DNA from 3 places in the Paenibacillus sonchi genome. Region 2 is predicted to be linked to each of the others. Evidence: riboswitches for the same ligand, from Rfam matches in the RefSeq annotation. Region 2 holds a riboswitch; each other region holds the start of a gene.
What was found. A riboswitch is a leader RNA that binds a small molecule or an ion and turns the genes downstream of it on or off. The one in region 2 is predicted to bind cyclic di-GMP.
Positions count from the first base shown of each region.

Region 1: another riboswitch for cyclic di-GMP. It lies ahead of JI735_RS11470 (choice-of-anchor A family protein); the one in region 2 lies ahead of JI735_RS30805 (S-layer homology domain-containing protein).
Region 3: another riboswitch for cyclic di-GMP. It lies ahead of JI735_RS10940 (anti-repressor SinI family protein); the one in region 2 lies ahead of JI735_RS30805 (S-layer homology domain-containing protein).

Region 1 covers NZ_CP068595.1:2,496,878-2,500,158, reverse strand. Annotated here, with positions in the region: gene JI735_RS11470 (choice-of-anchor A family protein) at 1-1,496, opposite strand, end outside; cyclic di-GMP riboswitch class I at 1,580-1,667, opposite strand; gene JI735_RS11465 (ASCH domain-containing protein) at 2,851-3,273, opposite strand.
Region 2 covers NZ_CP068595.1:6,842,722-6,846,002, reverse strand. Annotated here, with positions in the region: gene sigF (RNA polymerase sporulation sigma factor SigF) at 1-365, shown strand, start outside; cyclic di-GMP riboswitch class I at 1,210-1,302, shown strand; gene JI735_RS30805 (S-layer homology domain-containing protein) at 1,350-3,281, shown strand, end outside.
Region 3 covers NZ_CP068595.1:2,369,002-2,372,282, reverse strand. Annotated here, with positions in the region: partial or broken gene JI735_RS37275 (signal peptidase I) at 1-64, shown strand, start outside; gene JI735_RS10950 (TasA family protein) at 245-853, shown strand; gene JI735_RS10945 (helix-turn-helix domain-containing protein) at 1,109-1,441, shown strand; gene JI735_RS10940 (anti-repressor SinI family protein) at 1,537-1,692, opposite strand; cyclic di-GMP riboswitch class I at 1,722-1,815, opposite strand; gene JI735_RS10935 (2-oxoglutarate dehydrogenase E1 component) at 2,254-3,281, shown strand, end outside.

The sequences.
Region 1 (3,281 bases), 3.1 Mb from region 2:
TCATCGATCAAGGTATCATCCACAATCGTGCCGATTACCAATGATGGTGTTGGCGTCGGGAACGTTACCGGAACATAGATTACTGTAGTGTCTGGCGTCGGCGTTGCTGTTGATGGCGCCGGTGTTACTTCGCTTGTAGGTGTTGGTGCTGTACTCGGCGTCGGCGTCGCTGATGCAGTGGCGCTCGGTAACGCGCTAGACGTCGGTGTCCGTGTTACGACTGCTGTCGGCGTCGGCGTTACGACTGCTGTTGGCGTTGGTGTTACGACTGCTGTCGGCGTCGGTGTTACGACTGCTGTCGGCGTCGGTGTTACGACTGCTGTCGGCGTTGGTGTTACGACTGCTGTCGGCGTTGGTGTTACGACTGCTGTCGGCGTCGGCGTTACGACTGCTGTTGGCGTTGGTGTTACGACTGCTGTCGGCGTCGGCGTTACGACTGCTGTTGGCGTTGGCGTTACGACTGCTGTTGGCGTCGGCGTTACGACTGCTGTCGGTGTCGCCGTTGCGCTCGGCGTTGGTGTCGCCGTCGCACTCGGCGTTGGCGTCACCGTTGCACTCGGCGTCAGTGTCGCCGTTGCGCTCGGCGTTGGCACCGCCGTTGCGCTCGGCGTCGGTGTCGCCGTTGCGCTCGGCGTCGGCGTCGGCGTTGCAGGCGGTTCGGAGCCTTCATACGGATAGTGGTGCATCTGCACATAACCGCTGAACGCTTTTGCGATCAGTGTGCCATGAAGCTCTGCATGATCATAAAAGACACTGGCATGAGGAGCCAATATCGTGCCCTCGATTGTCGTGTTCCCGATATTCACAGAAGCAGCCTCATAGAAATTGAACAGGACCTTGCGGGGTTTGCCTCCCCAGAATTGAAAATTGGGAATCTTCACAGCGCTTCCGCCCACATTAATAATGACGGTGGCATCACCTGCTATGTTGAACTGCAGCCCGTTGGCGTCAGCCAAATCAGCAGCGGCCAGATGAATGACATTATAGGCATCCGGAGCGTTAATAGTGATTTTTCCATATTCTTTTACAAAAGGCTGTGTCTGCGTCAATGCGGCCAATTCATCCGAACGCCGGGCCAAAAACTGTTCCTCGGCCGCAAAATCAATCGGCGTCCCTTGGCGGGGAGTCTCCTTGAGATCCGCCCGTATGCTGGTTATAGTGCCTCCGTATACAGCTGCTCCGTATATAGTTCCGTCTGTTAGAGTGAGATTTTTGCCGGCAACCAGCACATCCCCGCCGGGCGCATCCTTGGAAACACCGTACCCCTGCAACGTAATATTTCCTTCAGCCGCGAGCCTTCCATGAATCTGATCGTAAGATTGCGTGAAATCTCCAAAAATAAATGCGTTAAAATTGCCGGCAACACCCAGGACAGGGGTAGGGATATACGGCATATTTCCCGCAGCTTTAACATTCCATCCCCAGGTAACCGTGCTGCTCAATGCCAGTACCCCTGTCAGAATCAGAGCTGCTGCTTTCTGTGATCTTTTTTTCAATCGCCTTGCACCTCCTAGTAACTTATTCTATGATTTTGCGGAAAAACTATAACAACAAAAAGACCGCCACGAAGGGTCAGCTTCACGGCGGCCGGACGATCATAGCCCTGGTCGGGCATTAGATTCCTGACTTTGCGTCCCGTCCTTTCGGACGGTTTGCGTTTATACATGAGAAATATAGATTAAGTGAAACTTATGTAGTCTATGACATTTGTTACTTTTGAACTAATTTCAGTTTAGCCTCTTCCTTGCCCGATTGTCAATCTATTCCTTAACTATTTTTTCAAGTTACGGTTGCCTGGAACATGGATAAACCCGCTATTCATAAGGCTTTACAGCCTTCCTGTCCAGAAGGAAATCTCCCTGCAGAATGGTTTTCTCCTTTTTTACAGCATCAGATCCTGTATTTAATTGCAATTTTTAATATTAAAATCTAGTATATTCGAACTATAATTTCAAATCTTATCCAGAATCTTTATTCCTAGCTATAGCTACTCCTTAAGGAGCAAGAACGTTCCTTCGAATCAGGACCGCACAACAAAAAACCGCCCCGGAATCAACCGGCAGCAGTTCTTCATCCATCTCTATGTAATGCTATATACGCTCCCGTAACCAGACACTGCGGATATAGCGAATTGGGATTTACAGCAGCTGAACCCAGCCAATCATGGACACCCACAACGGAATACTCAAAAACAACCCGAATGCCAGCCCGCGGCGGAGACTTCCTTCATGACTCATCATAATTCTCCTTTTGAGGTGCTTTATTTTTGTTACGTTTCAATCTTTGATATTTCAATTTTAATATAAAATAATTTTTATTATTTTATTGTGAAAAATATCACATAAAATCACCTTTTTTTATAAATACCAGTGATTATTTTATCCACCCCATGCTGCGCCAGGATCAGCCAGACAAAATAAAACGGGCCTCACCATGGGAGCTGGCAAGACCCTGCAAGCTATTTATAAACACCGGGGAGTGTTTGGTACATTCAATATATATCCTTAACCTGAAAACAAGCTGATACCTGCATAAAAATTACATTAAAAGCTTCCAGTAACCCAGCGTGCCGAAAAAAACGACCAGGGCCACGGGAAGTATAATTTTCCTGCTTACCTTATCCTCAAACGAAAAATACAAACACAGCATACAAAGCCACGCAATAAGGAGACTTCCCATTTCCTATGCATACGCCCTTTCTTATACATCCTGATGATCGCGCGGGACAGTGGCAGCACCAAACATCCTATAAGAAGATTACCCGCGAGTCAGCCGGTTCATACCCAATCATGGCTTGGGCCGCTAATTATTTTTTCTTGTTCCGCCAAAAGGTTATGCAGTCCCGGCAGGTCACTGCTCCCCCTCCAGCACAGGGTACTCCCAGAAGCTCAGCCTGCCTTTCGCCGGTATGGGCCGGGCAAGCGCCGTCACATCCTCCAGCTTCCAGGCATAGCGTCCTGGCGCATAATCGCCGAAAACCAGCTCATTGCCGCCGGGCCAGCCCTCAACTGCATCCGCCTGCGTTACCTCATGGCAATCGGCCAGACGGCTTATGGCGATGATGGCTCCCCGGGGGAGATTGTCCACAGTGAAGCCATGCCGCGCCAAGGCCGACTTGAAAGGCTCCTGCCCGCAGGCAGTGGTGTCGATCCCCATTCCGGCATGAATCGCCAGTTCACCGCGATAAGCCGTTTGCCAGGAACGGGTCTCGAACTGTTTTTCCCCAAGCGCAATTAATGTGGCCCAGGGCTGCCGGATGGTCAGACATTTCATCTCCGCCT
Region 2 (3,281 bases):
ACCGGCTGCCGACCATCGGCGAAGTCGCGGAGGCGCTGGGGGTGACACCCGAAGAGATCGTGTTCGCCCAGGAGGCCAACAAGCCGCCGACTTCAATCCACGAGACCGTCTTCGAGAACGACGGCGATCCGATCACGCTGATCGACCAGATTGCCGACGAGACGCAGGAGCGCTGGTTCGACAAGCTCGCACTCAATGAGGCCATCGGGGCCTTGACCGAGCGCGAGCGCCTGATCGTCTACCTGCGCTACTACCGCGACCAGACCCAATCCGAAGTCGCCAGCCGCCTCGGCATCTCGCAGGTCCAGGTGTCGAGGCTGGAGAAGAAAATCCTCGCGAGCATCCGCGAGCAGATTGCGCAGTAGATTGGCTGGCAGGGTACAAGCAGGGAAGCAAGGCAAGCAGGGAAGTAAGGCGAGAGGGAAGCAAGGCGAGCAAGGAAGTAAGGCAAGAGGGGAGCAAGACGAGCGGGAAGTAAGGTAATAGGGAAGTAGGGCGAGCAAGGAAGTAAGGCAGAAGGCAGCGGAGGCAAGTAAGGAAAACAGTGTGTGGCCGGATTTTGCAAGTAAGTATGAGCAGTGAATGTGACGGGTGAAATAAACGTTTGGAGCAGGAAGCCGCCTTGGGAGAGGCGGCTTTTTGCGTGTGGTTTGGTGGGGCGCAGCAATGAATCGGACAGAGAGGAGAAAACAAAGCCAAACGGCTCGTACAGCAGAGGATCGAACTCTTCCAGCCTCCCCTGAAAAAAGGGGGGACTTCCCCTAATGGACCCAGATGCCGTTATCTGCTTGAAATCAGTTTTTGCTGGGCACTTACGGACCCAGATGACCCTATTTCATGCAAATCCACTATTGTGCTCCGGGAAATGCCAGCTTAGCGTCTCCTCTGTCCGTTAGCTTGAATAAAAAGACCGGATTGTTGAAATAACGGCGCTGGAGTCCGTAACGTCGTGGTTCCCTTTAGGTTCGAGTGTACAGCACCCATCTGATTATCTACAAGATGGATGGCGAGGAGTCCGTCAATCTAGCCTTCCGGGATGCTCTACTAGTTTCCATGCCTGATCCGCTCCATTAAAGGATTTCCTGTCCGTATCCCTGAAAAAGGAAAAAATAGAACATCTTAATTCGATAGGAATAAATTCCGATAATAAGAGTGTCCTCTACATCTAAAGTCTCATTTACATAAGCATACAAGGACAGAAAACCGAGTTTGGAACAAAGGCAAATCCGTACGAAAGTCGGAGACGCAAAGCCACGGGCCTACTTCATCCGGAAGGGATGTCAGGGCAGCCGGGCCGCTCAAGGCACTTGGTTTTTTGGCGTGCCTACAAATAGCGCTGGGGGAGAGAAGTGGATGAGGTTCGGAAGGAAAAGGAAGTTTACGCAGACGGTTACAGCTGTTTGCGCGGCGGTGATTTTGCTTGGGGGCTTGCCGGCAGTGGTCTGGGCATAAGGCAGGCTTCGGTTTCGGCTGCGGCGGCCAATCCGGGCAGAACGGACTATAGCGTATCGGGTGATCGGCTGATATGGCTGGAACCGGATGCAGACGGAGTTAAGCAGGTGCACGCGCTGAATCAGCGCAGTGGAGCAAATACGGTGCTTACGGCCGGTCCATCCGCCAAGGATGCGCCTTATGTGCATGGAGCGGTTGCGGTGTGGGCGGACAAGGGAAGTGAGCCGGGAGCTACGCTCCACTGGGATATCTACACTGCCGATCTGGAGACAGGCAAGAAGATGAAGCTCAACAAGCAGGCCGGCCAATACGGCAATCCGACAACTGACGGCGTAGGTGTGGTCTGGTATGAACGCAAAAATTACGGCAGCATGATCTATCATGATCTGGCCACAGGGGTTGAAGCGGATCTGGGCGAAGGCCGTTTCCCGGTGCTGGCCGGCGGAAATGTCGTCTACAAGAATGCCCGTGACGGGGGCCTCAGCCTGCTGGATGTGAGCAGTGGCGTAACCCGCGCACTGGTTAGCCTGGGTGGTGCGAATGCGGTGGACTGGTTTGTATTTAACGGCAGCCACGTGCTGTACAAGCAGAAAAACAGTGCCACAGGGAGCAAATATGTACTGCTGAACATCAAAGACCTGACGGCACAGCCAATGGATCTCACCGGGATGAAAGCCGGGGGAACTGAATATGCCTTTATGTCCATAGGTGAAGGACAAGCTGTGTTCCAGGAGGAGGTTGACGGTGCTGCCACTCTGAAGCAGGTAGACCTCACTACATATGCAGTAAAACCGCTGCCGATAGATGCCGGGGTGAAGCTGATCGGAATTAGCGGGAGCAAGCTGCTGTACAGCAAGAAAGATGATTACATAGAATCAGTTGATTTAAAAGAAACCCCTAACCCGACTCCTGGACCGGAAACGACTCCATCGCCAGGTGCAACCCCAAATCCAGGCCCAGACGCTGACCCGGGTCCGGCCCCGGGGACCAAGGTCCCTGTGACTATTGGAGCCAAAGACAGCCGGATTATTGGAAGTTCAGGCGGCATTTTGTCTGCAGTGAACGGTTGGGCACGGCTGGAGATTTCCGCAGGAACCTTCCCGGACAATACCAGCGTAAGCCTGGCCCAGGCTGAACTGGAAACGAAGGAAATGCTGGATGCAAGCGGCAAAAAGCTGCTCAAGGCTGGTTCCGCCTGGCAAGTACAAGCGGGCGCTCCATTCCTGATCCCGGCCAAGCTGGCAGTCCGGTATCCGCAGGAGGAGCCTTGGACGTCAAAGCGGGAGAAGCTTGGAATCTACAGCTACAATCCGGACAAAGGCATCTGGAGCTATATCGGCGGGGTGACTGCGGCGGAGGACGGTTTTGTTCAGGCTAAAATATCAGCCTCTGGACTGTACGCGGTCATGCTGCGCGAGGCACAATTCACGGATATGTCAGGCCACTGGGCACAGCAAGCTGTGGAGGTGCTGGCGGCAAGAGGCATCGTGAACGGGATGAACGGAACTGTATACGCGCCAAAAGCCATCCTGACCCGGGCTGAATTCACCAAGCTGCTGACAGCAGCTCTTGGACTGCAGCCGGTGCAGACGGATAAGCCAACCTTCCGTGATGTTTCCGCTGCGCACTGGTCCTACCCGTATGTGGAAGCGGCAGCGGCGGCAGGAATTGTAACCGGAGACGCAGGGCTTTTCCATGGCAATGCTCCGCTGACCCGTGAACAGATGATGGTGATGCTGATGCGGGCGATTGGCAGCACTACTGCCCACAGCCCGGCATCTGCTGCGGACCCAGTCAAGCTTCAGACGGTACTCTCCGGATTCAAGGAC
Region 3 (3,281 bases), 3.0 Mb from region 2:
TTTTGCCGCCTCCAAAGCCGGCAGTGTGGTCCTGATGATTGTGCCCGGACTGCTGCTCCTGCTCTATGCACTCTACAGCTCTTGGAAGGCGCTGACCGCCCTTGAGAAAAAAACACCGCGCTCCCCCAAACGCCGCCGGGAACTGACATACAGTCCTGAACAGATTGTCCGCTTCCGCCTACGAAACGGAAGATACAATAATTCATTTATCAACAGCTACACAAATCAGAGGAGGAATTCGAATATGGGTATCAAAAAAACATTGGGTCTTGGCATCGCATCGGCAGCACTCGGTTTGTCCTTGATTGGCGGAGGGACCTTCGCATACTTTAGTGATACTGCAACAAGTACGGCTACCTTCGCAGCAGGCACACTGGATCTGAACTCCGATCCTTCCGTAATCGTGGATATCCAAAACCTGAAACCGGGCGACACCGTAACCAAAACTTTTAAGCTTAAAAATGACGGAACCTTAGATATCGGCTCGATTCTGCTGAAAACCACCACTGAGGTTACAGATACCCTCGGCGACAACAACGGTGTCGATCTCAGCAAATTCATCAAGGTTAAATTTCTGAAGAACAACGATAAAGGAACGATTCTCTCACCGGAAGTTGTGGTGTATGAAACTACACTGGACGCCCTGAAGGGTCAAACCCCGGATCTGGTCAACAATACCGGATGGGATCAAATTCTCACTGAAGCTGACGGCATCAAAGCACAGAGCAGCGACAGCTTTACGGTCAAGTTCGAATTCGTGGATACTGGCGAAGCACAAAACTATTTCCAAAAGGATAAGCTGAAGCTGACCTGGAATTTCGAAGCCAAACAAGGCCCCAAAAAGGATTACTAATTCATAGCGGACTGCATTTTCTGAAGCAGCCTATCCTGATTCCGGATCCGGAAGCAGATTAGGCTGTTTTCCCTTGTACCAATGATTTTTGTCCGTTGTAAGGAAATTTGTTATACTGACAAGTGGAAACGGCTCTGCGTCTTACGGGCGGCACCCGTTTCGGCGAGAAATATGAGGATGATTATTGGCGTTAACCGTAAAATCCTTATATTTTAACAAAAAGTACGGAGGGGCGTTGTAATCGTGCCGGATAATATGGGAAGTCGCATCCACCATCTCCGTCTGGAAAAAGGCTGGTCCTTATCCGAACTGGCGGACAAGGCTGATGTTGCGAAATCATACTTAAGCAATGTAGAAAGAAATATCCAATCCAACCCCTCAATCCAATTTATCGAAAAAATCGCTGACGCGCTCCAGGTTTCCATCCACAGTCTGCTCTATGGCGAACCTTCGGATGCTGATGAATCCTCCCTGGACGGCGAATGGTTCCGGCTTGTTCAGGAAGCCATGGCCTCAGGTATAAGCAAGAGGGAATTCAAAGAGTTTCTCGATTACCAAAAATGGCGGCTGGAGCAGAAGGATCAATAATGGCGGTCGTCCGCAGGCTCCAGCGATACAGAAAAGGGCACAGCTTATGATTGCTGTGCCCTTTTCTGTATGTATTTCCATCATAATAAACGCCTCTACATCGCCTGCAATGCTGTTTTTTCGTTTAAAAACCGGCGGATTTCATCCGCCTCGATCCCTGCCTTCTTGGCCGACATCAGCAAATACACCCATTCTAAATCCAGATCACCCGTCAGCAGTTCTCCGTCATTCCCCTGGTTGGACTTATCCAAGAATATCTCCTCCTAGAAATTATGCGTCCCCAGGCAGTCCGGCCGTCGTAGTAGCTGCAGCATCTCTACAGTAGACCCGAGACTTTGTGTCCCTGCCTTTCGGCAGGTTTACCCTTTACTGGACCCTTTACATGAAAGGATCTGGTTAGAAACCATGAAACCGTTATCCGCAATAACATTATACAAGATCTTACACGAAAAGTGTGTCGTTATTTGGAAAATTTTTTATGCTAAGTAGTGCAAAAGAATAGCTTTTTTTGCTAACCTTTGTCCAAAAAATATGTCTTAAGGAGCTGTTGATGAACATTTCCGGTTTATACATAGGTCATTGTTACTGGTTGAACCGGCTGCAAATCCTGATTCTGCAACCAATATCCGTTCTTCATCATTTCCGGACTGAATCATGCCGTTTTGCGAACGGATTCCCCGAAAGTATGAATTGATTACACGTCTTGAAAGTAGCACAATAAGATGTGAAATGAAACCGTAAACATCGCAGCTCCACTGGGCGCTCAAGCCACATGCGGCCACGTGGAGTTCATCCGTTAGGAGGATGTATTCATGGCAGTTAAAGAGCCCTATAACGAATCCATTTGGAGTAAGTATCACGGCCCCAATCTGGGCTATATTCAAGAGAAATATGAGCAATTCGTTAAAGATCCCTCTTCAGTAGAACATCATTACCGTGATCTATTTACTGTTTCCGGCCCTCCTCCGCTTGCTCCGGATGCCGTACCGGCCCCGCAGCCGGCTCTTTCGGGAGGCACCGAGTGGCTGAGAAAGGCCGTAAGAGCTTCCAAGCTAATCGCCAATATTCGTATATATGGCCATATGGCCGCCAATATTGATCCGCTTGAGCAGGGGAATAACCCTATGGCGAAATGGCTGGATTATGAAACCTATGATCTCACCCGCGAGGACCTGATCGCTATGCCCGCCTCGCTGATCTGGGAGAATGCGCCGGCGGATGTTCATACCGCCTGGGACGCGGTTCACCGGATGCTCCGGGCTTATACGCAGACTATCGCCTACGAATTCGGGCATGTGCACGACGAACAGGAGCTGCGCTGGCTGAACAGCCAGGCAGAGTCCACAAGCTCTCCGGCCCCTCTGAATAATGCCGAGCGCAAGGAGCTGCTGAACCGCCTGATCCAGGTAGAGCAGTTCGAGACCTTCCTGCATAAAACCTTTGTCGGCCAAAAACGCTTCAGCCTGGAAGGCAATGATGCGCTGGTGCCTATGCTGGACGAGATTGTCCGTGCCGCCGCACATGATGGTGCGGAACATATCCTGATGGGTATGGCCCACCGCGGACGCCTGAATGTGCTGGCTCATATTCTCGGAAAGCCCTACGATATTATTTTCTCGGAATTTCATCATTCTCCCAACAAGGAGCTGTTCCCTTCCGAAGGCTCCATGGGCATTAACTACGGCTGGACGGGTGACGTGAAATACCATCTGGGCGCAGACCGTGCCGTGCGCGAAGGCGAGACTGTCCGCACCCGCATTACACTGGCGAACAACCCGAGCCATCTGGAATTCGTCAACCCGGTTGTTGAAGGTTTTGCCCGCGCAGCTCAAGAGGACCG